4 regions of the Pseudomonas sp. 10S4 genome follow, and region 4 is predicted to be linked to each of the others. Evidence: predicted binding sites of a transcription regulator. Region 4 holds the regulator's gene; each other region holds the start of a gene.
The links. The regulator FliA, encoded in region 4, starts transcription of late flagellar genes. The targets are predictions, from matches to a motif close to CTAAAGTTTNNNNNNNNNNNGCCGNTAA.
Positions count from the first base shown of each region.

Region 1: the regulator FliA is predicted to act here: its motif matches at 2,426-2,453, upstream of motA (flagellar motor stator protein MotA).
Region 2: the regulator FliA is predicted to act here: its motif matches at 3,186-3,213, upstream of RHM58_RS03610 (methyl-accepting chemotaxis protein).
Region 3: the regulator FliA is predicted to act here: its motif matches at 2,384-2,411, upstream of RHM58_RS07175 (methyl-accepting chemotaxis protein).

Region 1 is NZ_CP133774.1:2,427,909-2,435,026, forward strand. Features, by position in the region: gene rhdA (thiosulfate sulfurtransferase) at 1-775, opposite strand, end outside; gene RHM58_RS11205 (HDOD domain-containing protein) at 817-2,355, opposite strand; gene motA (flagellar motor stator protein MotA) at 2,522-3,373, shown strand; gene motB (flagellar motor protein MotB) at 3,377-4,426, shown strand; gene rsgA (small ribosomal subunit biogenesis GTPase RsgA) at 5,190-6,221, opposite strand; partial or broken gene orn (oligoribonuclease) at 6,329-6,870, shown strand; gene RHM58_RS11230 (trimeric intracellular cation channel family protein) at 7,078-7,118, shown strand, end outside.
Region 2 is NZ_CP133774.1:767,696-774,813, reverse strand. Features, by position in the region: partial or broken gene clpB (ATP-dependent chaperone ClpB) at 1-2,406, shown strand, start outside; tRNA gene RHM58_RS03630 (tRNA-Asn) at 2,705-2,780, shown strand; tRNA gene RHM58_RS03625 (tRNA-Pro) at 2,790-2,866, shown strand; tRNA gene RHM58_RS03620 (tRNA-Lys) at 2,872-2,950, shown strand; tRNA gene RHM58_RS03615 (tRNA-Pro) at 3,047-3,123, shown strand; gene RHM58_RS03610 (methyl-accepting chemotaxis protein) at 3,274-4,899, shown strand; partial or broken gene RHM58_RS03605 (NAD(P)/FAD-dependent oxidoreductase) at 5,050-6,347, opposite strand; gene RHM58_RS03600 (DUF3094 domain-containing protein) at 6,408-6,581, opposite strand; gene RHM58_RS03595 (MOSC domain-containing protein) at 6,638-7,118, opposite strand, start outside.
Region 3 is NZ_CP133774.1:1,519,803-1,526,920, forward strand. Features, by position in the region: gene RHM58_RS07170 (aldose 1-epimerase family protein) at 1-34, opposite strand, end outside; gene RHM58_RS07175 (methyl-accepting chemotaxis protein) at 299-2,275, opposite strand; gene RHM58_RS07180 (LysR substrate-binding domain-containing protein) at 2,450-3,370, opposite strand; gene RHM58_RS07185 (NorM family multidrug efflux MATE transporter) at 3,528-4,925, shown strand; gene RHM58_RS07190 (putative bifunctional diguanylate cyclase/phosphodiesterase) at 5,069-6,742, opposite strand; partial or broken gene rep (DNA helicase Rep) at 7,006-7,118, shown strand, end outside.
Region 4 is NZ_CP133774.1:3,731,916-3,739,033, reverse strand. Features, by position in the region: gene RHM58_RS17415 (chemotaxis protein CheA) at 1-1,215, opposite strand, end outside; gene RHM58_RS17410 (protein phosphatase CheZ) at 1,269-2,057, opposite strand; gene RHM58_RS17405 (chemotaxis response regulator CheY) at 2,080-2,451, opposite strand; gene fliA (RNA polymerase sigma factor FliA) at 2,620-3,360, opposite strand; gene fleN (flagellar synthesis regulator FleN) at 3,357-4,187, opposite strand; gene flhF (flagellar biosynthesis protein FlhF) at 4,304-5,638, opposite strand; gene flhA (flagellar biosynthesis protein FlhA) at 5,650-7,118, opposite strand, start outside.

The DNA of each region.
Region 1 (7,118 bases), 1.3 Mb from region 4:
CCCAGGAGCCGGCGTAGCCTTTGACCCGCGGATAACCGAGGGACTTGGCCACTAGATAGGTGAAGCCAGAACGGTGGTGAGTCTGGCAGTGGGTGATCACTTCTTTGTCTTTGCTGATGCCGAGTTGTTCGAGGATCTGTGGCATGTCGGTGCGGATGCGCAGGTGGCGCGCCTGATCCATGCCGGCAGTCCATTCGAAATTCACGGCACCCGGGATGTGCCCGGCCTTGGCCGCCAAGACCTTCTCGCCGGAGTACTCCAGCGGCCCACGGGCGTCCCAGATCGCCAGGTCCGCAGCGCCGAGACGGCTTTGCAGGTACTCGCGGGTGGCGGTGGGTTCGTCGTGCAGGGTCAAGGCAACCGGGCCGCCGACCGGGGCCGGAATCTGGATCGACATCGGCAAGCCTTCTGCCAGCCAGGCCGGAAGACCGCCGTCGACATAGTGGTATTTGCTGTGGCCAATGACATCCAGCAGCCAGATAAACCGGCCAGCCCAGCCGCCACCTTCGTCGTCATAAACGACGTAGACCGCATCAGGGTTGTGGCCCAGTTCGCCAAACAATGCTTCAAGGGAGGCGTGGGTCGGCAGCAAACCTGGCGCTGGCGCCTGACCGAGTTGCGTGCGTTTCGGATCGACAAAACGCGCACCGGGCAGGTGCCCTTCGGTGTAGCGGGCGCTGCTGGTCAGGTCCACCAGAATCAGATCGCGGGCGTCGAGACGCGGGAGCAAGTCGCTCGGCTCGATGACCAGCGGCAAGCCAGAGAAGTCAGACATGTGAGGTCTCCAGAGCACAAAGGGGAGGATTGTAGCGCAGCCTATTGGCCACGGGTGCTAAAGCTGTGGAGTGCCTTTTCAATGCACTGCGCGGTTTTGCCGAAGGCTTGCACGGTGATTTCCGAGAACGGCCCGCCGCCCTGATCCGCCACCACAATCATGATCACCCGGCCATTATTGACCAGTGAACGCAGCAACAGGTGTTCGCCGCCAAACTGTGAACGCAGGCCGGCAGGGAGCAGGGCCGAAAACTGGGCATTGTTGTCCGGCGTCAGGCGTACCTGGGCTTGCTGCGAGAGCAAGCGTTGCAGCACGTTGCTTTGGCTAACCGCAAAATTCAGCCCGGCGGCTTCTTTCGCCAGCCCGGCCGTTTGATGCACCCGCAGATTGGCGTGGGTGCGGTCGGCCATCAGGATCATCACCCGACGCATGCCGCAGGCCACCAGTGCATCCCGCGCCGAGGTGGTCAGGTGCATTGCATTGGTAAAACGGCTCGGCTCCACCAACAGTTCGGCACATTGTTTGCGCCACTTTGTCAGATCTTCGGTGGTCGGTGCCGGGGCCGGCAGCAAACCCGCGTGAATGTGATTCATGCCCCACGGCCACAGTAGCGAAACCGCCGGGTGCCAGAGGTCCGGCATGGCGTGATGTCGGGCGCTGTTGGCGGCCTGTTGGTGCAATTGCTGTTGCACTTCATCCATCGAGATTTGCAGGTAAAGGCTGGTCAGGAACTGCCAGCGTTCACTGTGCGGACTGTCCCAGGCCTGTTGCGCCGACAGCGCCAGACCGTTGGCCAACAGCACGGTGTTAGCCGGTTGGTTGAGCCAGCGGCGCAGGGTTGGATCGTCGTCGAGGCGGTTTTGCTGACGCAACGGATGATCGCTGTCCCGGGCGATGCGCAGGACTTTCACCAGTTCCCGTTGCTCGTTGAGCAGCAGGCGATAGCCCTGTTGCACCCAGATCGGCAGGCGCCAGATATCCACCAGCGCCAGACAGATCTCCAGCAGGCGCACGCCGAACAATTGCTTTTCGACTTTGCGAGCCGACTCACCTTTATGGATGACTCGCAGTTCCCATTCTTCGAGCAACTGTGGATGGGTCAGCGCCATCGGCCACAGCGGCGAGAGAAACAGCAGGCTGCCCCAATGAATGTCCTGCCACAGCCGCGCCAGGCGACTGGCGAAAAAACCGTTGGCCTGTTGGGTCGCGTGCTGGCTGATCAGTTGCAATTGGCGCAGGGCCACCGGGATCTCGGCCTGAGGTACGGCGGGCAGGCGAGCGAGCAACTCTTCGGCACGTTTCAAACCGAGGCGGCTGAGCGCCACTTCAAGGTTTTCCGCTGGCTCGCTCATGCTGCCGTGGGTGTGGCGGTTGGCTTCGCGAATCACGCTCAAGGCCAGGGCCGGGCTGTCCTGGATCCGCTCGGCGATGTCGCGCAATGAGCTGCGACTATCGCGAATGGCTTTGCAGACCCGGTCATGACTCTCTTGCGGAACCGGCAGGCGCACTCCATCGAGAAGCTTGACCCAGCCTTCAAGAGTGGTCGGTTTTGGGGTTGGAACGTTCGTTTCGTTAGCCATGGCTGGACGGGATCATCATTGGCGGTAAACACGCCCGGCGCGGGCTAAATTGGCTTTTCGCCTGAACTGGCTATAGTCTGGCGCAGTTTTGCCGATAAGTAGAAGAAGAGATTTTTTAACTTCCGAATATGACCTTGAACCCGACTCAGTAAGTACTCTCCTACCTATGGCTAAAATTATCGGCATCATCGTCGTATTCGCGAGCGTGCTCGGCGGATACGTGCTTTCCCACGGCAAGATTGCCGCCCTGATCCAGCCTTTCGAGGTGATGATTATCGGTGGTGCGGCCCTTGGCGCATTCCTGCAGGCCAACCCCGGTTACATGACCCTGCACGTGCTCAAGAAATCCTTGGGCATGTTCAGTTCGCGCTTCAGCCACACCTTCTACCTTGAAGTGCTGGGCCTGATCTACGAGATCCTCAACAAGAGCCGCCGCGAAGGCATGATGGCCATCGAAGGCGACATTGAAGATGCCTCTGCCAGCCCGATCTTCGCCAAGTACCCGGCGGTACTGAAAGACGAACGCATGACCGCGTTTATCTGCGACTACTTGCGCATCATGTCGTCCGGCAACATGGCTCCCCATGAGCTTGAAGGCCTGTTCGACATGGAGCTCTACAGCCTTAAAGAAGACCTGGAACACCCATCCCACGCGGTAAACGGCATTGCCGACGCCATGCCGGGTTTCGGTATCGTTGCGGCGGTACTCGGTATCGTGGTGACCATGGCTTCCCTGGGCGAAGGCGACCAGAAAGCCATCGGCATGCACGTTGGTGCGGCGCTGGTCGGTACCTTCTTCGGTATTCTCGCGGCTTACGGCTTCTTCGGCCCGCTGGCTCACTCCCTGGCTCACGACGCCAAGGAAGAACTGAACGTCTACGAAGCCATCAAGGCATCCTTGGTCGCTTCGGCTTCCGGCATGCCGCCATCGCTGGCGGTGGAGTTCGGTCGCAAGGTTCTGTACCCGGCGCACCGTCCTAGCTTTGCCGAGCTGGAACAAGCCGTTCGCGGTCGCTAAGCCATGGAAAATAATCAGCCGATTATCATCAAGCGCGTCAAGCGCATTGCTGGCGGGCATCACGGGGGCGCTTGGAAAATCGCCTTCGCTGACTTCGCGACGGCGATGATGGCGTTCTTCCTGGTGTTGTGGCTGCTGTCCACTGCCACGCCGGAACAGAAGATCGCCATTGCCGGTTACTTCAAAGACCCGGTCGGCTTCTCCGAAAGCGGCACGCCGTACATCATCGATTTGGGCGGCACACCGACCCTGGCGCCGGAGAACACCCTCAACCCTGAGGTGAAATCCCAGCCGCAGCCGGACAAGGTGACGGTCGATACCGACCAGGTCGAAGGCATGGCCGAACAGGTCGAGAAAGAACGCCTGGAATTGCTGCTGCAAGAACTGCAGAACAAGGTCGAAGAGAACCCGCAGTTGCAGAAGTTCAAGGACCAGATCCTGTTCGAGATCACCCCGAACGGCTTGCGCATCCAGATCATGGACGCGGATAACCGGCCGATGTTCGACTCAGGTTCGGCTCGTCTGAAACCGTACTTCGAAGACATCCTGCTGGCCATGGCCGATACCATCAAAGCGGTGCCGAACAAGATCAGCATCAGCGGTCACACCGACGCCAAGCCGTACTCCGGCACTGGTGATTTCGGTAACTGGGAATTGTCGGCCAACCGTGCCAACGCCGCTCGCCGTGCGCTGGTTGCCGGTAGCTATCCGGATTCGCAAGTTGCACGTGTCGTCGGTTATGCCTCGTCGGCGTTGTTCGACCGGGAGCACCCGTTCAACCCGGTCAACCGTCGTATCGACATCGTTGTACTGACGAAGAAGGCTCAGGCCGCGATCGAAGGTTCACAAGGTGCCGAACCAGCGCCGACACCAGGGCAGGGCGCTCCGGGTGAAGCACCGCCGGCACCGGCCACACCGGTCGATCCGAATGCTGTGCCTGCGGACAAGCAACCGGTACCGGCTCATGAACTTCGTGAGCGTTTGAACCTGTTTGAAGATCCGGCGCCGAAGCCGGGTGATCCGGCCAAACCGGCGGAACCGCCCAAGCAGTGACCCACAACAATCAAGCCGACAGAGATGTCGGCTTTTTTGTGCTGCTTTCATTTTCAGCGTGGGCACGGTCCCTGTAGGAGCGAGGCTTGCCCGCGAAGGCGGCTTGGTAGCCGACCTGTCTTTTGCAGATGTACATCGATCAATTGTGGGAGCGAGCTTGCTCGCGATGGCGGCCTTCGAGTCGATCTATTTTTGGATGGTGTACATATCCGTTTCTGCGGTAACGGCTGCCTAAGGTTCCGCCCTTACGGCGGGCTACTTGGAAAAGCGCCAAGTAACCAAGCGCTTTTGCCCCTTTCGTTCGGTGCCTCGCCCAGGCTCGGCATGCCCTCGCTCCGGTCCTGCTCCGTGGGCCCGCCGCCATCGGCCATCCATGGCCGGGGGCGGCTAACCCGGCATCCATGCCGGGTTGCCCACTGCGCAGAACCTCCACTCGGCCTCTCGAGGGGGCGAACACCGCAACAGCACCGCGAGGCGGCCTGATAGCCGACCTGATTGTCAGGTGGGTCGCGTTTTCCTGTTGGAAGCGGTTTGCTGGTGAGATTAGTAGTTGTAGGCGCGATCTGAAATTTCTTGCCGGGGCTGGACGCTGGAAAAAGCAGAGCCCTGAAACCAGAAAGCCGCGAGATGATCGCGGCTTTTTTGGAGCACTTAAACCCTGTGGGAGCGGGCTTGCTCGCGAAGGGGCCATCAGCTTCAACATCAATGTTGACTGACATACCGCTTTCGCGAGCAAGCCCGCCCCCACAGGTTTCGTGCCGGTCTAGTAACTAGTCTCCGGCAAACTCGCGATGATCGAGCGATAGCTATTCATCCGCTGCTGCTGCACACGCCCATCTTCCAACGCCTTGAGCAGCGCGCAACCCGGTTCGCGGTCGTGCTTGCAGTCGCGGAAGCGGCAGGTGCCGATCAAGTCGTTGAACTCGATGAAACCGGCTTCGACGTCGGCACGGCTGACGTGGCCGAGGCCGAATTCACGGATGCCCGGGGAGTCGATCAACTCACCGCCGCCGGGGAAGTGGAACAATCGCGCAGTGGTGGTGGTGTGAGTGCCTTGGCCGGACAGCTCGGACAACGGGCCGACGCGGGTTTCGACTTCCGGCAGCAGGCTGTTGACTAGCGACGACTTGCCGACGCCGGACTGGCCGACGAATACGCTGATGCGCCCGTCCAGTTGCTCCTGCAATTGCTCCATGCCGTTGCCGTGGTGGGCCGACACTTCCAGCACCGGGTAACCGAGCGTGCGGTAAACCGCCAGCAAGGCATTCAGCGCTGGGGCGTTCTGCTCGTCGATCAGGTCGAACTTGTTGAGCAGCAGCAGTGGACGAATCCCGGCGTGCTCAGCAGCGACCAGATAACGGTCGATCAGGTTGGCGTGGGGCTCAGGCAGCGGGGCGAAGACAATGACGATCATGTCGACGTTGGCCGCAACCGGCTTGAGCTGACCACGGCTGTCCGGGCGGCAGAGTTCGGTTTTACGCGGCAGTTGCGCCACGATCACCCCGATGCCCTGGTTGCCGGCACGCCAGACCACCTGATCGCCGGTCACCAGCGCCGGCAGGTTGGCACGCAAGTGACAGCGGAACACTTGGCCGGCCAGCTCACCGTCGAGCGCTTCGACTTCGACCTGCACACCGAAGTGCGCGATCACCAGGCCCGTCTGTTCCGGACCCAGGTCGCCGCCCTCAAGTGCCTCGACAGCCGAGGACTCGCGTTTGGCGGCGCGGGCAGCGCGTTCGCCCTGAATCTTTTCGATGCGCCAGTTTTGACGACGATTGAGTTGGCGTTTGGCCATGGGTGTTCCGTATCAAGAATGCAGCGATTAGGTAAAACGGCCGCGAGTTTAGCACGCCCGGCCGGTTGCCTAGGCTAAACTGCGCAGCATTGCCTAGGAGCCGACACATGCAAAACCCGCAGAATCTGATCTGGATCGACCTGGAAATGACCGGTCTGAACCCTGATACCGACGTTATCATCGAGATGGCGACCATTGTCACCGACAGTGATCTGAACACTTTGGCCGAAGGCCCGGTGATCGCCATCCACCACAGCGACGCGATCCTCGCCGGCATGGACGAGTGGAACACCCGTCAACACGGCGGCTCGGGCCTGACCCAACGGGTTCGCGATAGCCGCATCAGCTGGCCGAAGCCGAAGCCGAAACCATCGTCTTCCTGGAAAAATGGGTACCAAAGGGCAAGTCGCCGATCTGTGGCAACAGCATCTGCCAGGACCGTCGCTTCCTTTATACGCACATGAAATCTCTGGAAAGCTACTTCCACTACCGCAACCTCGACGTGTCGACGCTCAAAGAGCTGGCCGCACGCTGGGCGCCGGACGTGCGTGACAGCTTCAAAAAAGGCAGCACTCACTTGGCGCTGGACGATATCCGCGAATCGATTGCCGAGTTGCAGCACTACCGTAAGCATTTCATCAAGTTCTGATGTGGCGGCGTCTTGTGGCGAGGGGGCTTGCCCCCGTTCGGCTGCGAAGCAGTCGTAAACCTGTGCATGCGGTATGACTGACGGGATGCAGGGGAGCGCTTCGCACTCCAACGGGGGCAACCCCCTCGCCACAGGCTTTCTGATTGCCCTCTTTTGGTGCCGCCACGAAATGGCTAGACTGCGCGCCCTCCTGCCAGGACCGCCACCATGTTGCTGATGCTCTACCTGATCGCCATTACCGCCGAAGC
Region 2 (7,118 bases), 3.0 Mb from region 4:
TCAACAGCCTGCGCAAAGAGCTGACCAAAGAGCTCGACCAACTGCCGAAAATCCAGAATCCGACTGGCGACGTGAACATGTCGCAAGATTTGGCGCGTCTGCTCAACCAGGCCGATCGCCTGGCCCAGCAGAAGGGTGATCAGTTCATCTCCAGCGAACTGGTGTTGCTCGCCGCCATGGACGACAACAACAAGCTCGGCAAACTGCTGCTCGGCCAAGGCGTGAGCAAGAAAGCCCTGGAAAACGCGATCAACAACCTGCGTGGCGGCGAAGCGGTTAACGACGCCAACCACGAAGAGTCGCGTCAGGCGCTGGATAAGTACACCGTCGACCTGACCAAGCGCGCCGAAGAAGGCAAGCTCGATCCGGTGATTGGCCGTGACGATGAAATTCGCCGGACCATTCAGGTCCTGCAACGCCGTACCAAGAACAACCCGGTGCTGATCGGCGAACCCGGTGTCGGGTAAGACCGCCATCGCCGAAGGCCTGGCCCAACGGATCATCAACGGCGAAGTGCCGGATGGTCTCAAAGGCAAACGTCTGTTGTCCCTGGACATGGGCGCGCTGATTGCTGGTGCCAAGTATCGCGGCGAGTTCGAAGAACGCCTCAAATCCTTGCTTAATGAGCTGTCGAAGCAGGAAGGGCAGATCATTTTGTTCATCGACGAGCTGCACACGGTCGTCGGCGCCGGTAACAGGCGAAGGCTCGCATGGATGCCGGCAACATGCTCAAGCCGCATGCTGGCTCGCGGCGAACTGCGCCTGATCGGAGCGACGACGCTCAACGAATACCGCGAGTTCATCGAGAAGGACGCCGGCCCTCGAGCGGCGCTTCCAGAAAGTATTGGTGGAAGAGCCGAGTGAAGAAGACACCATTGCTATCTTGCGGGGCTTGAAAGAGCGGTATGAGGTTCACCACAAGGTGGCGATCACCGACGGCGCGATCATCGCGGCGGCCAAGCTCAGCCATCGCTACATCACCGCGCGTCAGCTGCCGGACAAGGCCATCGACCTGATCGACGAGGCTGCCAGCCGTATCCGCATGGAGATCGATTCCAAGCCGGAAGTGCTCGACCGTCTGGAGCGTCGTCTGATTCAGCTGAAGGTGGAATCCCAGGCGCTGAAGAAAGAAAGCGACGAAGCGGCGATTAAACGCCTGGAAAAACTCCAGGTAGAAATCGTTCGGCTGGAACGTGAGTATTCGGACCTCGAAGAAATCTGGAACGCGGAAAAGGCCGAAGTCCAAGGCTCGGCGCAGATCCAGCAGAAAATCGAACAGTCCCGTCAGGAGCTGGAAGCTGCCCGCCGCAAAGGCGACTTGAACCGCATGGCCGAGCTGCAATACGGGGTTATCCCGGACTTGGAGCGCAGCCTGCAAATGGTCGACCAGCACGGCAAAAGCGAAAACCAGTTGCTGCGCAGCAAGGTGACCGAAGAAGAGATCGCTGAAGTCGTGTCGAAGTGGACCGGCATTCCGGTGTCGAAAATGCTCGAAGGCGAGCGCGACAAGCTGATGAAGATGGAAAGCCTGTTGCACCAACGTGTGATCGGCCAGGACGAAGCGGTGATCGCGGTCTCCAATGCGGTGCGGCGTTCCCGTGCCGGGTTGTCCGACCCGAATCGCCCGAGTGGTTCGTTCATGTTCCTCGGCCCGACCGGGGTCGGTAAGACCGAGCTGTGTAAGGCGCTGGCCGAATTCCTCTTTGATGACTGAAGAGGCGATGATTCGCATCGATATGTCCGAGTTCATGCGAGAAACATTCCGTGGCTCGACTGATTCGGTGCGCCACCCAGGCTACGTAGGCTATCGAAGAGGGCGGTTACCTGACTGAGGCGGTGCGTCGCAAGCCGTTACTCGGTAATCCTCCTGGACGAGGTCGAGAAGGCCCACCCGGACGTCTTCAACATCTTGCTGCAAGTGCTGGAAGACGGCCGACTGACGGATAGCCATGGCCGCACGGTGGATTTCAAAAACACCGTGATCGTCATGACCTCAAACCTGGGCTCGGTACAGATCCAGGAGTTGGTCGGTGATCGTGAAGCCCAGCGCGCGGCAGTGATGGATGCGATTTCCACGCACTTCCGGCCGGAGTTCATCAACCGAGTCGACGAAGTGGTGATCTTTGAACCGTTGGCGCGGGATCAGATTGCGGGCATCACCGAGATCCAGTTGGGTCGTCTGCGCAGTCGCCTGACCGAGCGTGAGCTGAAACTGGAGCTCAGCCCTGAGGCGATGGATAAGTTGATCGCAGTGGGTTACGACCCGGTCTATGGCGCACGGCCGCTCAAACGAGCGATCCAGCGCTGGATCGAGAACCCGTTGGCGCAGTTGATTCTGTCCGTCGTTTCCTGCCGGGCGAGACGGCTGTCGGCATTGTAGAAAACGACGAAATCGTTTTCTCCTGAGCCGTAATGCCAGTGAAATAAAGAAGGCCTCGCATTGCGAGGCCTTTTTTTCGCCAGGCTGTTGAACTCTAAGGAAAAGGCTTGTAAAGTGCGCCCCGCAGTAAGTCACCCGGAAGGGTTTCTGCTCCCCAAGCAGAAATCTGAAATAAGTTGCAAATCATTAACTTGAATGCAATTTAGGGGGTTGACAGAGGTGCTTAAGATTGTAGAATAGCGCGCCTCAGACACACGAACGCAGCGATGCGAACGGGTCGAAGAGATGCAGCAAGCTTCACCGTTGTAAATTGAAATATGTAGTTCCGTGATAGCTCAGTCGGTAGAGCAAATGACTGTTAATCATTGGGTCCCAGGTTCGAGTCCTGGTCACGGAGCCAATTTCAAACCGGGGTATAGCGCAGTCCGGTAGCGCGCCTGCTTTGGGAGCAGGATGTCAGGAGTTCGAATCCCCTTACCCCGACCATTTTTGGGTCGTTAGCTCAGTTGGTAGAGCAGTTGGACTTTTAATCCAATTGGGTCGTCGGTTCGAATCCCACACGACCCACCATTTTTGAAACCAGTTAACGCTGGGATCAGATCTTAAGATCAGAGGCCAAAAGCGCTGATCGAAGAAGAAGGCGACTGAGAGGTCGCCTTTTTTTACCGGGGTATAGCGCAGTCCGGTAGCGCGCCTGCTTTGGGAGCAGGATGTCAGGAGTTCGAATCCCCTTACCCCGACCATATTAAAAATCCTCGTATCGAAAGATACGGGGATTTTTTTGTCTTTGAAAAAGTGAATACGCTTCAAGTCGTCGTACAACTTGCCGATAACGAGCCATCGGAGCGCAAACAGCGCTTCCCTCCCGCCCATAAAAAGAAAAGGCGCTCGTTATGTTTCTTCGTCAGCTGAATATTGCCCCTCGTGCAGCGCTGGGTTTTGCCTTGATTGCGGTGCTGGTGGCATTGCTCGGGGTATTTGCACTGGGGCAGATGTCGAGCATTCGTGACAGCGAGGTGGCGGTGGAAAGCCAGTGGCTGCCGAGCATCCGTGGCGGCGACGAGATTCGCGAGATCATGCTGCGCATTCGCACCATTTCCCTGCGCATGGCCCTGGACCAGGATCCGAAGAACATCGCGCAATACCGCAGCCAGATGGACACCCGGGACAAGGAGCTGAGCGACAAGATTGCCGCCTATGACAAATTGGTCAACACCGCTGAAGGCAAGCAGTTGTATGACCAATTCAAAAGCACCTTCGCCGCATACCGCTCGGGCATCGCCCAGTCGTTCACCTTGGCCGAACAAGGTCGTCACGATGAGTTGACCAAGCTGCTGCTGGTGGACATGAAGACCGTGGTCGATGGTTCCGGCAAACAGCTCAATGACTTGGCAGATCTGTTCGCTAAACAAGTCGCCGCCGAAAGCCAGAATTCTGCAGCGCACTACGAAACATCGCGGACGATCGTCAGCCTGTTCATCGCCCTGGCGGCGCTGGCCACCGTCGGTTTGGCGATGTTGCTGACTCGCAGCATCGTGCGCCCCCTGAACGAAGCCTTGAATGCCGCAGAAAACGTGGCCCGAGGCGATCTCACCAACCCGATCCAGACCCATGGCAACGATGAAGTCAGCCGCTTGCTCAAGGCGCTGGCGACCATGCAGCAGAACCTGCGCGAAACCCTGCAAGGCATCAGCGGTTCGGCCACCCAACTGGCCACGGCGGCCGATGAATTGAACGCAGTGACTCTCGACAGCACCCAAGGCCTGCAACAGCAGAACAACGAGATCGAGCAGGCTGCCACCGCAGTCAATGAGATGACCACTGCCGTGGAGGAAGTCGCGCGCAATGCGGTGTCGACGTCTGACGCCACACGCCAGTCCAGCGAGTCGGCGCATCTGGGCCAGGAGCGAGTCAGCGAAACCGCCAGCGCCATCAGCGCCCTCGCCAGCGATGTACAACACACCGGCGAACTGGTGCAGTCGTTGGCCAATCAGTCCCAGGACATCGGCAAGGTGCTGGACGTGATTCGGGCCATCGCTGAGCAAACCAACCTGTTGGCGCTCAACGCTGCGATTGAAGCAGCGCGCGCGGGGGAGAGTGGTCGCGGTTTTGCGGTGGTCGCAGATGAAGTGCGGGCACTGGCGCATCGCACGCAGCAGTCGACCCAGGAGATCGAGCAAATGGTTCAGGGCATGCGCAGCGGGTCGAGCCTGGCGCTCGACTCCATGCAAGCCAGCGCTTCTCGGGCAGCCAGCACGTTGGTGTTGGCCGAGCGTGCCGGCGAGGCCTTGCAGACTATCACTACCTCGGTGCACGAGATTCACGAACGAAACCTGGTGATCGCCAGTGCGGCCGAAGAGCAAGCGCAAGTCGCGCGGGAAGTTGATCGCAACCTGGTGAATATCCGTGACCTGTCGGTGCGCTCTGCCGCTGGCGCCGATCAGACCAGCGCCTCCAGCCATGAACTGTCCAAACTGGCCAATGCACTGCAAGGCATGGTGCAACGCTTTCGGGTGTAAACGAAAGGCAGGTTAAACCGAGGTGAATGCATCGCGGGCAAGCCACGCTCCCACAATTGATCTTTGTTGGTCGCACATTTTGTGCGCGACGCAGATCCAATGTAGGAGCGAGGCTTGCCCGCGAAGAGGTCCTAACCAGCGCCGAAAATATTAGTGCAGTTTCAGCCGCGGCTCAGTCCCGCGCCCAATCTTGCTACCGAGCATCAACATCGCCGTCCGAAACGCGCCATACAACGCCATCTGATGCATCCGGTACAACGACACGTAAAACATCCGCGCCAGCCAGCCTTCCAGCATCACGCTGCCGGTGAGGTTGCCCATCAAGTTACCCACAGCCGAAAAACGCGACAGCGAGATCAGCGAGCCGTAATCGGTGTACTTGTACTCCGGCAATGCTTTGCCTTCGATCCGCAGCTTCAGGGATTTGGCCAGCAACGACGCCTGTTGATGCGCAGCCTGGGCCCGGGGCGGTACGTTGCGGTCGGTGCCCGGTTGCGGGCAAGCGGCGCAGTCACCGAAGGCGAAGATGTTCTCGTCGCGGCTGGTTTGCAGGGTCGGCAGCACTTGCAGCTGGTTGATGCGGTTGGTTTCCAGGCCATCGATGTCCTTCAGGAAACCCGGTGCACGAATCCCGGCGGCCCAGACTTTCAGGCTGGCGTTGATCACTTTGCCATCGGCAGTGATCAGGCTGTCGGCGGTGACTTCACTGACGGCCGCATTGGTCATGACGTTGACCCCGAGTTTCTCCAGGGTTTTATGCACAGGCCCGCCGATACGTTCCGGCAAGGCTGGCAGCACCCGTGGCCCGGCTTCGATCAGGGTGATGTGCATGTTTTCCGGTTTGATCCGGTCCAGACCGTAGGCTGCCAATTCATGGGCGGCGTTGTGCAGTTCTGCCGCCAGCTCGACGCCAGTGGCCCCGGCGCCAACGATGGCCACGCTGATTTGCTCCTCGACATCGGTTTGCCCGGCATGGGCGCGCAGGTAATGGTTGAGCAATTGCTGATGAAAACGCTCGGCCTGTTTGCGGGTGTCGAGGAACAGGCAGTGCTGCGCTGCGCCCTGGGTGCCGAAATCGTTGGTGGTACTGCCGACGGCAATCACCAGCGAGTCGTAGCCCAGTTCACGGGCCGGCACCAGTTCCACGCCGGCGTCGTCGTAGGTGGCGGCCAGCTGGATTTTTTCTGTGCGCGATCAAGCCCGCTCATGCGCCCCAGCTGGAACTCGAAGTGGTTCCATTTCGCTTGGGCAACATAGTTGAGTTCGTCTTCGGATGAGTTCAGCGACCCTGCCGCCACTTCGTGCAACAGCGGTTTCCATATGTGGGTCAGGTTCGCGTCGACCAGCATCACACTGGCCGTGCCGCGCTTGCCCAGAGTCTTACCCAGACGGGTAGCCAACTCCAGACCGCCGGCGCCGCCGCCAACGATAACAATACGATGAGTCATGGGGATATCTCGCAAGGCTAAAAGAAATCGGTGCGATTACCCGAGCGAGCGCGAGGCAGCTCATAGCGTCAGGTAACTGATCAGTCGGCTCAACAGGCCCAAACCAATGGTCACTGCCAGCACCACCACCAGGAGCATCCACGGCCTGAAAGGCCGGCGCTCGACTTGGTGTTGGGACAAGTGCAGGTACTCTTCGACATGCTTCTGGTCGTCGGGGTTCAGGCGGCTGGTCATATTAGGCCTCGTCAGGGGAGTAGACGTTGCTGAATGTGTAGAAGCTACAGGCAGATTTAACGAACGTTGAACGGAGCATAGCCGCTGTCCGGGATGGGCTCGACACTCACCGTATCGTCCAGTCGAATGATTCCACTTTGTATCACTCGGGCGGTGATTCCGCCATGGCCGCGAACGGCCTGAAATGTCCCGGGGCCGAGGTTGTTTTGAAGACGTGCGCAAGGTTGGCACCAGCCGGTGGTTTCGAAAATCGCCTGGCCGATTTTGAAGCGACGTCCCTTGAGGCTGAACAGGTTAATACCGCTGATAGCGAGGTTGCGCCGCAATTCATCAGGCAGCACCGGTTTTTCGTCCGGGCGTCCCATCAGCGAACTGATCACAGCCAGATGTTCCCACTGAATCAGCGTCACTTGCCGCGCATTGCGTACTCCGGGACGGGCGCGATCACCGGTCAGACCTGCCTCAAGTCGCGCTTCCACGGCATCCAGTTCGATCATCGGCACGTGAGGTTCCGGGCGCACACCGATCCAGCGCACG
Region 3 (7,118 bases), 2.2 Mb from region 4:
CGCTGAGGGCAACGAGGAGTTTGAGCGGGGTCATGGAAGGAGCCTTTCTTGGAGTTGTGCCATTTTTATAGTCTTGCTGAAACGATTCATCAAGCTTAAATATGGAGACATGAGAAGAATTGCTGCCTAGGGGCTGGGAGCGGGTTGATGCGAAAGGGGAGGTTAAAACGGAAATGTAGGTGATCCCTTCGCGAGCAAGCCCGCTCCCACATTAGTTCGGCGGTGTACACGGCCTCTGTGAACACCAAAGATCCAATGTGGGAGCGGGCTTGCTCGCGAAAGCTATTTCAGCGTCGCCTCAACGAAACCGGTCAACCTCATGTCGCAAGTCCGCCGCCAGAGACTCCAGCTCTTTGGCGGTAATCGCCAGGTTGGACACCACTTCGCGCTGCTCGCTGTTGGCCAGCGCAATGCTTTGCAGGTTGCTGCTGAGTAAGGTTGCGGTGCTGCTCTGTTCCTGGGTTGCAGTGGTGATCGCGGCAAACTGCTGCCCCGCCGAACGGCTCTGCTCATCAATCCGCGCCAGTGCCGATGCGACGTTGGCGTTGCGCGACAAACCTTCCTGCATCAGCACGTTGCCCTGCTCCATGGTGCTGATGGCATTACCGGTTTCCTGCTGAATGCTTTGGATCATGCCGGAGATTTCGTCCGTCGCTTCGCGGGTGCGCGACGCCAGGTTACGGACCTCATCCGCCACCACCGCAAACCCACGGCCCTGCTCGCCCGCACGGGCGGCTTCGATCGCGGCGTTCAGCGCCAGCAGGTTGGTCTGATCGGCAATTGCGGTAATCACGCCGACAATGCCGCCGATTTCCTGGGAGCGCTGGCCGAGGGTGTTGATCACCGTCGCGGTGCTGTTCAAGGCACCAGCGATTTGCTCCAGAGAAGCGGACGCTTCCTCCATGGATGTACGACCGATCTGGGTTTGCTGTGCGTTTTCCTGGGCCAGACGCTGGGTGCTGCCCATGTTGTCGGCAATGTCCAGGGACGTGGCGCTGAACTCTTCCACGGCGCCGGCCATGCTGGTGATCTCGCCGGACTGCTGCTCCATCCCTTCATACGCGCCGCCGGACAGACCGGACAAGGCCTGGGCACGACTGTTGACCTCTTCCGACGCCTTGCGGATGTGCTCGACCATGGTCGACAGCGCTTGGCTCATCTGGTTGAAAGCCCGGGCCAACTGACCAATTTCGTCATTGCTCGACACGTTCAGGCGCACGCTCAAATCACCGGCACCCAAGGCTTCAGCCTGACGCACCAGATCCCCCAACGGCGCCAGTTTGCTGCGCAGCAACCAGACTGCCGAACCCACCGCAATCAACATCGCCAGCAGGCTGCCAATCGCCAGTTTAATGCCGACGTTCCAGGTCACGGCGCTGATTTCGTCTTGCGGCATGCTTGCCACCACCGACCATGGTCCGCCTTCGAAGGGCACGGCGAGGCTGTAGAATTCTTTCGATTTGTCGCTCCAGAACTCGCCCTTGCCCGGCTTCTTCGCCAGCGCAACGATGGCCGGCACGGCTTGATCCAGCGCTTGTACGCCGGCGATTGGCACTAGCCATTTATTCTGTTCGTCGAGCAGTGCCAGGGAGCCGGTCTGGCCGATACGGAAGCGTTTAAGGTTCTCGAACTGCGCGTTCTGCGCGTCGGTGTAATCGAATCCTACGAACAGCACGGCAATCACCTTACCGCTGCTGTCGCGTACGGGGGTGTACTGAGTCATGTAGGAGCGGTCGAACAACAAGGCGCGACCGACATAACTCTGCCCCGCCATCAAGCGTGCATAGGCCGGGTGAGCGTGGTCCAGCAACGTGCCGATGGCCCGGCTACCGTCCTGTTTGCTCAGGGACGTGCTGACCCGAATGAAATCCTCGCCGCTGCGCACGAACAACGTCGCCACGCCGGCGGTCATTTGCTTGAACTCGTCGACTTCCTTGAAGTTGTTGTTCAACACTTCGCTGCCCAGGTGCAAGCCCGGGGTCTGCACGCCCGCGACGGTCACCGGCTCATCCGCGTGCACGGTGAGGCCCGCGCTGAAGCGCTTCTCGAACAGACCGCTCAGGCGCTGAGTGCTTTCACGCAACGTGCCGTGGAACGTACTCAGCTGATCCGCCAGCAACCGGGCCTCACTGGCCAGGTGTTCTTCGCGGGTGGCGAGGTTGGCGGTGTTCAGCGAGCGCAGTGCGAACACGGTGCTACCGCTGATGACAATCGCCAGAATCACGGCTAGCGCGAGACCAAGCTGTGAGGCGATCCGGGCACGGGGATGAGACATGACAGCTCCTGGCCGAGCGACCGGATCCTCCTTGATCCGGCTCTACGCTCAGCAAAATTTCTAATAATGGGAAAAACGCGAAACCGGCACGAAGGTTCCACAAGCAGATTTTCGGCGGCAACGCTGAATACTTGAGTAATTAACCCGGTTATGGCCACGGGCAGCTACATCGATTTAGCTCAAGCGTTCGACGTCCGGCAACTCCATGGCCCGGACTTCCCCTTGCAGAAAATCGCTGAGCCGGCGCAAACGTTCGCCACCGGGGCGGGTTTTCGGCCAGACCAGGTAATAATTCTCACCGCTGGCGACGGCGGTCGGCCACGGCAAACTCAGACGCCCCTGCGCCACGTCCTCGGCCACCATCAGCAAATCCCCCATCGACACGCCGTAACCTCGGGCGGCCGCGATCATGCCCAATTCCAGCGTGTCGAACACCTGCCCGCCCTTGAGCGAGACCTGATCCGACAGCCCCATGCGCTCCAGCCAACTGCGCCAGTCGCGACGGTCCGGCGTCGGGTGCAGCAGCTCGGCGCTGGCCAGCCGCGCGACGTCCCACGGCTGATCCTTCAGAAGATTCGGCGCGCCCACCGGAATCAGCTCTTCGGGAAACAGGAACGTCGCCTCCCAGTCCGGAGGAAAATTCCCATTGCTGAGGATGACCGCGCAGTCGAACGGTTCGTGGTTGAAGTCCACGGAGTCGATGTCCATCCAGGCGCTGGTCAACTGCACTTCATTACCCGGTTGCAAGTGGCGAAAGCGACTGAGCCGCGCCAGCAACCAACGCATGGTGAGGGTCGACGGAGCCTTCATACGCAGGATGTCGTCTTCGGCGCGCAAGGTGTTGCAGGCGCGCTCCAGGGCCGTGAAGCCTTCGCGGATGCCCGGCAGGATCAACCGCGCCGACTCGGTTAGTTGCAAGTTACACCCGCTGCGGTGAAACAGCCGACAGGCGAAATGCTCTTCCAGCGTACGAATATGCCGACTGACCGCGCTTTGGGTGATCGACAGTTCTTCGGCCGCGCGGGTAAACGAACTGTGCCGCGCCGCCGCTTCGAATGCGCGCAGGGCATACAAGGGAGGAAGACGACGTGACATGGAGAAAGCTCCTATAGCGGGATTCGGCAAACTTATCAGAAACGCCGCAGGATGAGTTTTAATCATGCCACCCATCCTTTTTATCCCTTTGTGCAAACCCCGCAGAGCGCCGAGAATCGTGCCTTTCCAGTTCATCTCATAAGGGAGCGTGATGACCATGCAGCATCCAGCACGTATCGAACTCTGGGCCATCCTGCGGCTGGCGGGGCCGTTGATTGCCTCGCAGTTGGCGCACATGCTGATGGTCCTCACCGACACCTTGATGATGGCGCGCCTGAGTCCCGAGGCGTTGGCCGGCGGTGGGCTGGGCGCGGCGACTTACTCGTTCGTGTCGATTTTCTGCATCGGCGTGATCGCCGCAGTCGGCACCCTGGTGGCAATCCGTCAGGGCGCCGGCGATATCGTTGGCGCGGCGCGACTGACGCAAGCCGGGCTTTGGCTGGCGTGGTTGATGGCGCTGGTGGCGGGGTTGCTGCTGTGGAACCTAAAACCGGTGTTGCTGCTTTTTGGCCAGACCGAAACCAACGTCCACTCCGCCGGGCTGTTCCTGACGTTCCTGCCGTTCGCCCTGCCCGGCTACCTGAGTTTCATGGCCCTGCGCGGCTTCACCAGCGCCATCGGCCGGGCGACACCGGTGATGGTCATCAGCCTCTGCGGCACCGTGGCCAACTTCCTGCTCAACTATGCGCTGATCACCGGGATGTTCGGCTTGCCGAAAATGGGTCTGGTGGGCATCGGCCTGGTGACCGCGATTGTTGCCAACCTGATGGCCGTGGCGCTGGCGCTGCATATTCGTCGGCACCCGGCGTATGACGCTTACCCATTGCGCCAGGGTCTGTCACGGCCGAACCGTCAGTACCTGAAAGAACTGTGGCGCCTGGGCCTGCCAATTGGTGGCACCTACGCGGTGGAAGTCGGGTTGTTTGCCTTCGCGGCGCTGTGCATGGGCACCATGGGCAGCACGCAATTGGCGGCGCACCAAATCGCGCTGCAGATTGTCTCGGTGGCGTTCATGGTGCCGGCGGGGCTTTCGTATGCGATCACCATGCGCATCGGCCAGCACTACGGCGCCGGGCAACTGCTCGATGCGCGGCTGGCCGGTCGGGTCGGGATCGCCTTTGGCGGCGCTTCGATGCTCGCCTTCGCCATGGTCTTCTGGCTGCTGCCGAATCAGTTGATTGGCTTGTTCCTCGACCACAACGACCCGGCCTTTCGCCCGGTCATCGACCTGGCTGTGAGCCTGTTGGCGGTGGCAGCGTGGTTTGAGCTGTTCGACGGCACGCAAACCATCGCCATGGGCTGCATTCGCGGGCTCAAGGATGCCAAGACCACGTTTTTGGTCGGGCTCGGTTGCTATTGGCTGATTGGCGCGCCGGCCGCGTGGATGATGGCCTTCAATCTGAACTGGGGCCCAACGGGCGTCTGGTGGGGGTTGGCGCTGGGACTGGCGTGCGCGGCGGTGAGTTTGACGCTGGCGTTTGAGTGGAAGATGAAGCGGATGATTCGGCGCGAGCCTGCGTCAGGGGCAAGCTTCCAAGTCGCCCAGCCTGACTGAGATCCCTGTAGGAGCGAGGCATGTGTGGCGAGGGAGCTTGCTCCCGCTCGACTGCGCAGCAGTCGCAAAGATTTTGTGGCCGCTACGCGCCCAAGCGGGAGCAAGCTCCCTCGCCACAAGAGCCCGTCCCACAGATTTCGCGTTTAACTCACGATTTCGAGGGCGGGCTGCTGGCTGCTGCCAAAGGTCAAATACTCAACCAACTCCGCCAACGGCAAAGGCTTGCTGATCAGGTAACCCTGCACCTGATCGCAGCCAAAGCCGCGCAACAAGTCCAACTGCTCCGGGGTTTCCACGCCTTCGGCGACCACTTCCAAATTGAGGTTGTGCGCCAGGTTGATCATCGCGTGCACCAGTTTGCGGTTCTCTTCGCGCTCCTCCATACCACCGACGAAGCTCTTGTCGACCTTGAGCAAGGTGATCGGCAGGCTGTTGAGGTGCACGAACGATGAGAAACCAGTGCCGAAGTCGTCGAGAGAGAAACGCACGCCGAGTCGGCCGAGGGCATCCATGGTCTGCTTGACCAGATCGCTACGGCGCATCACCGCGGTTTCAGTCAGTTCGAACTCCAGCCATTGCGCCTCAACGCCACGCTCGATGATCAAGCGACTGAGGGTCGACAACAATTGGCTGTCCTGAAACTGCCGGAACGACAGGTTGATCGCCATGTGCAGCGCCGGCAAACCACGTTCGCGCAACGCCTGCATGTCGCGCAGGGCCCGGGAAATCACCCAGTAACCCAACGGCACGATCAAACCACTCTGCTCGGCCAGCGGCACGAACTCGCTCGGCGGCAGCAAGCCCCGTTCGCCATGACGCCAGCGCACCAACGCTTCGAGGCCGACGATCTGGCCGTCTTCAAGGTTCAGGCGCGGCTGGTAATGCAGTTCCAGCTCATCGCGACGCAAGGCCCGGCGCAGCTCGCTTTCGAGATCGGCCATGCTGCGGGCATTGCGGTTGATGCGTTCGTTGAAGATGTGAAAGGTGCAGCCCTGAGTGCTCTTGGCCTGCTGCATGGCGATGTGCGCGTGCCACATCAGCGGGTCGGCGCCGGCCTGGGCCCGGGCATGGGCAATCCCGAGGCTGGAGCCGATCAACAGGCTCTCGCCGTCGACCCAATAAGGCTCGGACAACGCTTCGGTAATGCGTTCGGCCATCCATTCGGCGCGTTGCGGCGCGCGGCGGGTGTCGATCAGCAGGGCGAACTCATCGCTGCCCAGCCGGGCCAATTGATCGCCGGCCTCAAGCTGGCTTTTCAGCCGCGCGACCACTTGCAGGATCAATCGGTCGCCAGCCTGATGGCCGAGGGCGTCGTTGGCATGACGAAAGTTATCGAGATCGAGGTGGCCGAGGGCCAAACCGCGGCCGTCGTTTTCCGCCAGACGCGCCGCCAGCAGGGTCTGGAAACCCTGGCGGTTGGCGATGCCGGTCAGCGGGTCTTGCTCGGCCAGGCGTTGCAGGGTGTTTTCCAGCACGCCGCGCTCGCGCACATGGCGCAGGCACCGGCGCAACATGCCGGCGTCGAGCATATCGCGCACCAGCCAGTCACTCACACCGTCGGGCGGGGTCAGCGGCTCGTGTTCGAGCAACATCACCGTCGGCAGGCTGCAACGGCCAGGCAGAGGCTGAAGGGCCGGGATCGTCAACAACACCGCACTGCGGTTGTCTTCGAACAAACTGCTGACCGACTCCCAACTCGGCGCGCTGATCAGCACTGCCGAGCTCCCCATTGGAGCCAGACACTCGCGCAACAACGCTGCCCACGCTGGCTCTTCGGCCAGTAGCAGCAAACGCAAGGGTTCGACAGGCGTAGACAAGCTAGCTCCCTAGACTCTGCTAATGATGTAGGCGGCGGGCATTATGCCGCGCCGATAACCAATGACCAACTGACCTGGGTTATCAAACGCGGTTTTGTATCTGGAATACGAACATTAGACGCAAAACCCCCGCGCATCCTGCGTGAAAGTACCAAAACCGGCAAATAGAGATCGCGTGCTGCGTCACAAGTCGGAGAGAGCAGCACAATTCGCTGAGCCTGTTAAAATGCCGGCCCATTTCGCAAATGACTCCCTGATTCCGTATGTCCCGACTCAATCCCCGGCAGCAAGAAGCCGTGAACTACGTCGGCGGCCCTCTATTGGTGCTCGCCGGTGCAGGCTCCGGCAAGACCAGCGTGATCACGCGCAAGATCGC
Region 4 (7,118 bases):
GTTCGACACAGCTTTGGACATGGCCTCGTCGGCACTGTTGGCGCCCAGGCGAACCAAGCGGTTACGCACCAGTACCAATTCGCCGACCATGTTCATGATCTCGTCCAGCCGCGCAGTATCAACCCGCACGGTGGTCTCGGCTTCGCTGGCCGGTTTTTCCGGTGGCGGTGCCGCCGGTGCGGCGCGAGCAGGTGCCGGAGCAGCCGCAGCCGCCGGTTTCGGCGCTTCAGCTTTAGGCTCAGGGGCTTTAGCCGCAGGTTTCGCGGCAGCGGCAGGCGCCTTGGCGACTGGCGCGGAAACCACTGCCCCGGTGCCGACTTCGGTGAACTTGCCTTTACCGTGTAACTCGTCGAGCAGCGATTCGAACTCGTGATCGGAAATCAGATCACCGCCGGCCGCTTTAGCGGTTGGCGCCGCCGGGGCCGGTGCCGAGGCAATGGCCGATTCCAGCGCGTCCACAGCAAAGTTGCCCTTGCCGTGCAGTTGATCGAGCAGTGCTTCGAATTCGTCGTCGGTGATGTCCGAACTGTCGCCCGGCGCTTTCGGGGCAGCCGGGGCAGCAGGCGCGGCCACGGCATCGACCGCGAACTGGCCTTTGCCATGCAGCTGATCGAGCAACGACTCGAACTCGGCGTCGGTGATTTCGTCGCTGGCCGATGCATCGGCGGCCGGTGCAGGAGCAGCCGCCGGGGCCTCGGCCTGAGCCTTGACGGCATTCAGCGAGTCCAGCAGTTGTTCGAATTCGTTATCGGTAATGTCGCCCGACTCGCTTTCAGCGGCCGGTTCTTCCACCGCGTCAGCAACCGGAGCCGCTGCATCGGCGCTTTGCGGCTCGGCCAGACGGGCCAGTGCCGCAAGCAATTCTGGAGTGGCAGCCGTGATCGGACTGCGTTCGCGGACTTCGGTGAACATGCCGTTCACTGCGTCCAGCGCTTCGAGAACCACGTCCATCAGTTCCGAGTCGACGCGTCGTTCACCCTTGCGCAGGATGTCGAACACGTTCTCGGCGATGTGACAGCACTCCACCAGCTCATTGAGCTGGAGGAAGCCGGCGCCCCCTTTTACAGTGTGGAAACCGCGAAAAATTGCATTGAGCAAGTCCGCATCATCCGGTCGGCTTTCCAGCTCAACCAGTTGTTCGGACAGCTGCTCTAGAATCTCGCCGGCCTCAACCAGGAAATCCTGAAGGATCTCTTCATCGGCGCCGAAGCTCATTAAGGGGGTGCTCCTAAGGTCTAAAAACCTAAAAAACCTGAAATTCTAAAACTCTAAAATCCTAGGCTGGATAACAAATCGTCCACATCGTCCTGACCGGACACAACATCTTCTCTTTTATCGGCATGAATCTGCGGACCTTCACCCTGAGAGAGATGTTTTTGCGGATCTTTTTCAGCCAGCATCGCTTCACGGTCATGTTCGATACCCGCAAAGCGGTCTACCTGACTGGCCATGAGCACGAGCTTGAGCAGGTTACTTTCAACTTCGGTGACCAATTGGGTCACGCGCTTGATCACTTGACCGGTGAGGTCCTGGTAATCCTGAGCCAGCAGAATGTCGTTCAGGTTGCTCGACACCACGCGATTGTCTTCGCTGCTGCGTGTCAGGAAACCGTCGACCCGCCGCGCCAGCTCACGGAACTCTTCAGCCCCGACTTCGCGACGCATGAACCGTCCCCAGTCGGTGCTCAACGCCTGGGCTTCATTGCTCAGGCCGTTGACCAGCGGCGTGGCGTTTTCCACCAGGTCCATGGTGCGGTTGGCTGCGGCCTCGGTCAGCTTGACCACATAACCCAGACGCTCGGTGGCGTCCGTGATCTGCGAAACTTCCTCGGCTTGCGGCATGTGCGGGTCAATCTGAAAATTGACGATCGCGCTATGCAGCTCACGAGTGAGCTTGCCCACTTCCTGGTACAGGCCGCGGTCACGGGTCTGATTGAGCTCATGGATCAGTTGCACAGCGTCGCCAAACTTGCCTTTTTCAAGGCTGTCGACCAGTTCGCGGGCATGTTTTTTCAGGGTCGACTCAAAGTCGCCCTGTGAAGATTCGTTATGGTCCATAGCTCCCCCGTGGCGCAGTTTCTCAACCGATGCGTTCGAAAATCTTCTCGATTTTGTCTTTCAACGCCTGGGCCGTGAAGGGTTTGACCACATAGCCGTTTACACCGGCCTGGGCCGCTTCGATGATTTGCTCGCGCTTGGCTTCAGCAGTCACCATCAGCACCGGCAGGTGCTTGAGTCTTTCATCGGCGCGCACGTGGCGCAGCAGATCGATACCGGTCATGCCAGGCATGTTCCAGTCCGTTACCAGAAAGTCGATGCTGCCGCTGTTGAGAACCGGAATGGCAGTGATGCCATCGTCAGCCTCGACCGTGTTGGTGAACCCAAGGTCACGCAACAGGTTTTTAATGATCCGCCGCATCGTTGAGAAGTCATCAACGATGAGGATTTTCATGTTCTTGTCCAATTCGACCTCCAAGCAGTCTTAAACGCGCCCAGCACCTGGACACGCCACTTCAATCAATCCGGCAAAGCACTCAAATGACTGTCTGGAGCACAACAGATCGAGACCGCTGCAGTTCAACACCACACCAGCCTCGTTCGCAGTGTCCCCACACTGCCTTCAGCGCGCTCGCCACTCCCCCAAACGCCCCCGCAAACGGGCCGCGCACTGGCTGTGTAACTGGCTGACACGCGATTCGCTGACCCCCAGGACCTCACCGATTTCCTTGAGGTTCAGCTCTTCGTCGTAGTACAGCGCCAACACCAGTCGCTCACGCTCCGGCAAATTGGCAATCGCGTCCGCCAACGCAGCCTGGAAACGTTCATCTTCCAGATCGCGTGACGGCTCCAGATGAGCACTGGCGCCGTCCTCATGCAGCCCTTCGTGTTCGCCGTCCTGCAACAGGTCGTCGAAACTGAACAGGCGGCTGCCCAAGGTGTCGTTCAAAATCCCGTAATAATCGTCGAGACTCAATTGGAGTTCGGCCGCAACCTCGTGATCTTTAGCGTCACGGCCGGTTTTAGCTTCAATCGAGCGAATTGCGTCGCTGACCATGCGGGTATTGCGGTGGACCGAACGTGGCGCCCAGTCCCCTTTGCGTACTTCATCGAGCATCGCGCCGCGGATTCGAATGCCCGCGTACGTCTCGAAACTCGCGCCTTTGCTGGCGTCGTATTTGGTCGATACTTCAAGCAGGCCGATCATCCCGGCCTGGATCAGGTCTTCCACCTGAACACTGGCCGGCAAACGTGCCAGCAAGTGGTAAGCAATGCGTTTAACCAGTGGCGCGTAACGCTCGATCAGCTCGTACTGCGAGTCACGTGCCGACTTCTTGTAGAGGTTGTAGCCACTGGCTGTCATAGGACGGGTCCTGCGGTCTGTTGCACGAGACGCTCGACGAAAAATTCCAGATGCCCGCGCGGGTTGGCCGGCAGTGGCCAGGTGTCGACCTTCTGTGCAATCGCCTTGAACGCCAGGGCGCACTTGGAGCGCGGGAAGGCTTCGTAGACGGCACGTTGCTTCTGCACGGCCTTGCGCACGCTTTCGTCGTAAGGCACGGCGCCGACGTATTGTAAGGCGACGTCGAGGAAGCGGTCCGTGACCTTGGTCAACTTGGCGAACAGGTTGCGACCTTCTTGCGGGCTCTGGGCCATATTGGCCAGGACGCGGAAGCGGTTCATGCCGTAATCGCGATTCAGCAGTTTGATCAGCGCGTAGGCGTCGGTGATGGAGGTCGGCTCATCGCAGACCACCAGCAACACTTCCTGGGCGGCGCGGACAAAACTGACTACCGAGTCACCAATACCGGCAGCTGTGTCGATCACGAGTACGTCGAGGTTGTCGCCGATATCGCTGAAGGCCTGGATCAGGCCGGCATGTTGGGCCGGGCTCAGATGAACCATGCTCTGGGTACCGGAAGCGGCCGGGACGATGCGAATACCGCCCGGGCCTTGCAACAGAACGTCGCGCAGCTCGCAGCGGCCTTCGATCACGTCGGCCAGGGTACGTTTTGGCGTCAGTCCCAACAGAACGTCGACGTTCGCCAGCCCCAGATCGGCATCCAGCAGCATGACGCGCCGGCCGAGCTCAGCTAGAGCCAGGGACAAGTTCACTGACACGTTAGTCTTCCCGACGCCACCTTTGCCGCCGGTCACCGCGATCACCTGTACGGGATGCATGCTGCCCATGTTATTTCTTTACCTTGTCTTGCATAGACGGAGGCCACATTACTGGCTGCGCGTTCATCAACTGAACAATGCATGGCAGACCATCGATGTAGGTACAAAAACTGTTCATTAGTACCTCAGCCAACCTGCTTGGTCGGGCTGTGGTAAATATCAGCGAACATGTCAGCCATGGCTTCTTCGCTGGGTTCTTCCTGCATTTGCACGCTGACCGCGCGACTGACCAACTGATGACGTCGCGGCAGATGCAAATCATCCGGGATACGCGGACCATCGGTGAGGTAAGCCACCGGCAATTCATGACTGATAGCCAGGCTCAACACCTCGCCCAGACTCGCCGTTTCATCCAGTTTAGTCAGGATGCAGCCAGCGAGCCCGCAACGCTTGTAACTGTGATAAGCGGCGGTTAGAACCTGTTTTTGGCTGGTGGTTGCCAGGACCAGATAATTTTTTGATTTGATGCCACGACCGGCCAGGCTTTCGAGCTGCATGCGCAATGCCGGATCGCTGGCCTGAAGGCCGGCAGTATCGATCAGCACCACGCGTTTACGCAGCAGCGGGTCCAGCGCCTGAACCAGCGACTGGCCCGGATCGACGTGGGTCACCGACACATTAAGAATCCGGCCCAATGTCTTGAGTTGTTCCTGAGCACCGATACGGTAGCTGTCCATGCTCACCAGCGCGATGTTTTGCGCGCCGTACTTGAGCACGTAACGGGCGGCGAGCTTGGCCAGCGTGGTGGTCTTGCCCATGCCGGCAGGGCCGACCATGGCAATCACACCGCCCTCTTCCAGTGGCTCGACTTCCGGTGTGGCGATCATCCGCGCCAGGTGCGCCAGCAACATGCGCCAGGCCTGACGAGGTTCTTCAATATCGGTAATCAGCGCTAGCAGATCGCGCGACAACGGGCCGGACAAGCCGATGCGTTGCAGGCGACGCCACAGGTTCGCCTGGGCCGGACGGCTGCCTTGCAACTGATTCCAGGCCAGGGAGCCGAGTTGCACTTCCATCAGTTCGCGCAGGCTGTTGAGCTCGAAACGCATCGAATCGAAGGCCCGTGGGTCAACGCCGCCGGAGGCTTGCGCAGGCGCCGGTGCCTGACGACGCGGCGCGGCGTAAGTCGGCTCAACCAATGGCTCGGCAGCGGTCAACGGCAAGCCGGCGAACAACTGGCGATTGGTGGTCTTGTCACCGTCGGTCTCGCCATCGCCGCGCAGGCTCAGTTCGGCCTGGGCAGTCACGATGCGCGACTGGGTCTTGCGCAGCTCATCCTCGAGTTCCATGTTCGGAACGCGCGGGGCCAGCGCCGACAATTTGTAATCCAGGGCTGCCGTCAGCTCGACACCACCGGCGATCCGGCGGTTGCCAATAATGGCCGCATCAGCGCCCAGCTCATCACGAACCAGTTTCATGGCCTGACGCATATCGGCGGCGAAAAAACGCTTAACTTGCATAAACCACTACCTCAGCCGTTGGGCCCTACTGTCGCAACGATGGTCACTTGCTTGTTGTCAGGAATTTCCTGGTAAGCCAACACATGCAAACCCGGGACTGCCAGTCGGCCGAATCGCGAAAGCATCGCGCGAACCGGACCGGCTACCAGCAGAATCACCGGTTGACCTTGCATCTCTTGACGCTGCGCGGCATCGATCAACGAACGCTGCAGCTTCTCTGCCATGCTTGGCTCCAGCAGAACGCCCTCTTCCGAGCCTTGTCCTGCCTTCTGAAGACTATTGAGCAATATCTGTTCCAACCTTGGCTCCAGAGTGATAACTGGTAGCTCCGACTCAGTCCCTACAATGCTTTGGACGATAGCGCGGGATACGCCGACGCGCACTGCGGCCACCAGCGCGGCAGTATCTTGACTCTTGGCGGCATTGTTGGCGATGGCCTCGGCAATGCTGCGAATGTCCCGTACCGGCACTTGTTCGGCGAGCAACGCCTGCAAGACTTTGAGCAACTGCGACAGCGAAACAACGCCCGGCACCAACTCTTCTGCCAGTTTTGGCGAGCTTTTGGCCAGCAATTGCATGAGTTGCTGCACTTCCTCGTGGCCAATCAGCTCACTGGAGTGTTTGTACAGAATCTGGTTCAAGTGGGTCGCCACTACCGTACTGGCATCGACCACGGTGTAACCGAGGGACTGGGCTTGGGCGCGCTGGCTGACTTCAATCCAGACCGCCTCCAGACCAAAAGCCGGATCTTTGGCGGTAATGCCATTCAGCGTGCCGTAGACCTGCCCCGGATTGATCGCCAGCTCGCGATCCGGGTAAATCTCGGCTTCTGCGAGGATCACGCCCATGAGGGTCAGGCGATAAGCGCTTGGCGCCAGGTCGAGGTTGTCACGGATATGCACAGTCGGCATCAGGAAGCCCAAATCCTGGGAGAGCTTCTTACGAACGCCTTTAATCCGCGCGAGCAACTGACCACCCTGATTGCGATCCACCAGCGGAATCAGGCGATAGCCGACTTCCAGGCCGATCATGTCGATCGGGGTCACGTCATCCCAGCCCAGCTCCTTGGTTTCCTGGGCGCGGGCCGGGGATGGCAGCAGCTCTTGCTGACGCTTGACCTCTTGCAAGGCCTGAACCTTGACCACGTTCTGCTTTTTCCAGAACAGGTACGCAGCGCCGGCCGCCAGGGCCGCCATGCTGAGGAAGGAGAAGTGCGGCATGCCGGGCACCAGGCCCATCACTGCCATCAGGCCGGCTGCCACCGCCAACGCTTTCGGCGAGGCGAACATCTGGCGACCGATCTGCTTGCCCATGTCTTCCGAGCCGGAAGCACGGGTCACCATGATCGCAGCCGCTGTCGATAACAACAGTGATGGCAATTGCGCCACCAAACCGTCACCGATGGTCAACAGCGCGTAAACCTTGCCAGCGTCGCCGAAGCTCATGCCGTGCTGGAAAATACCGACTGCCATGCCGCCGA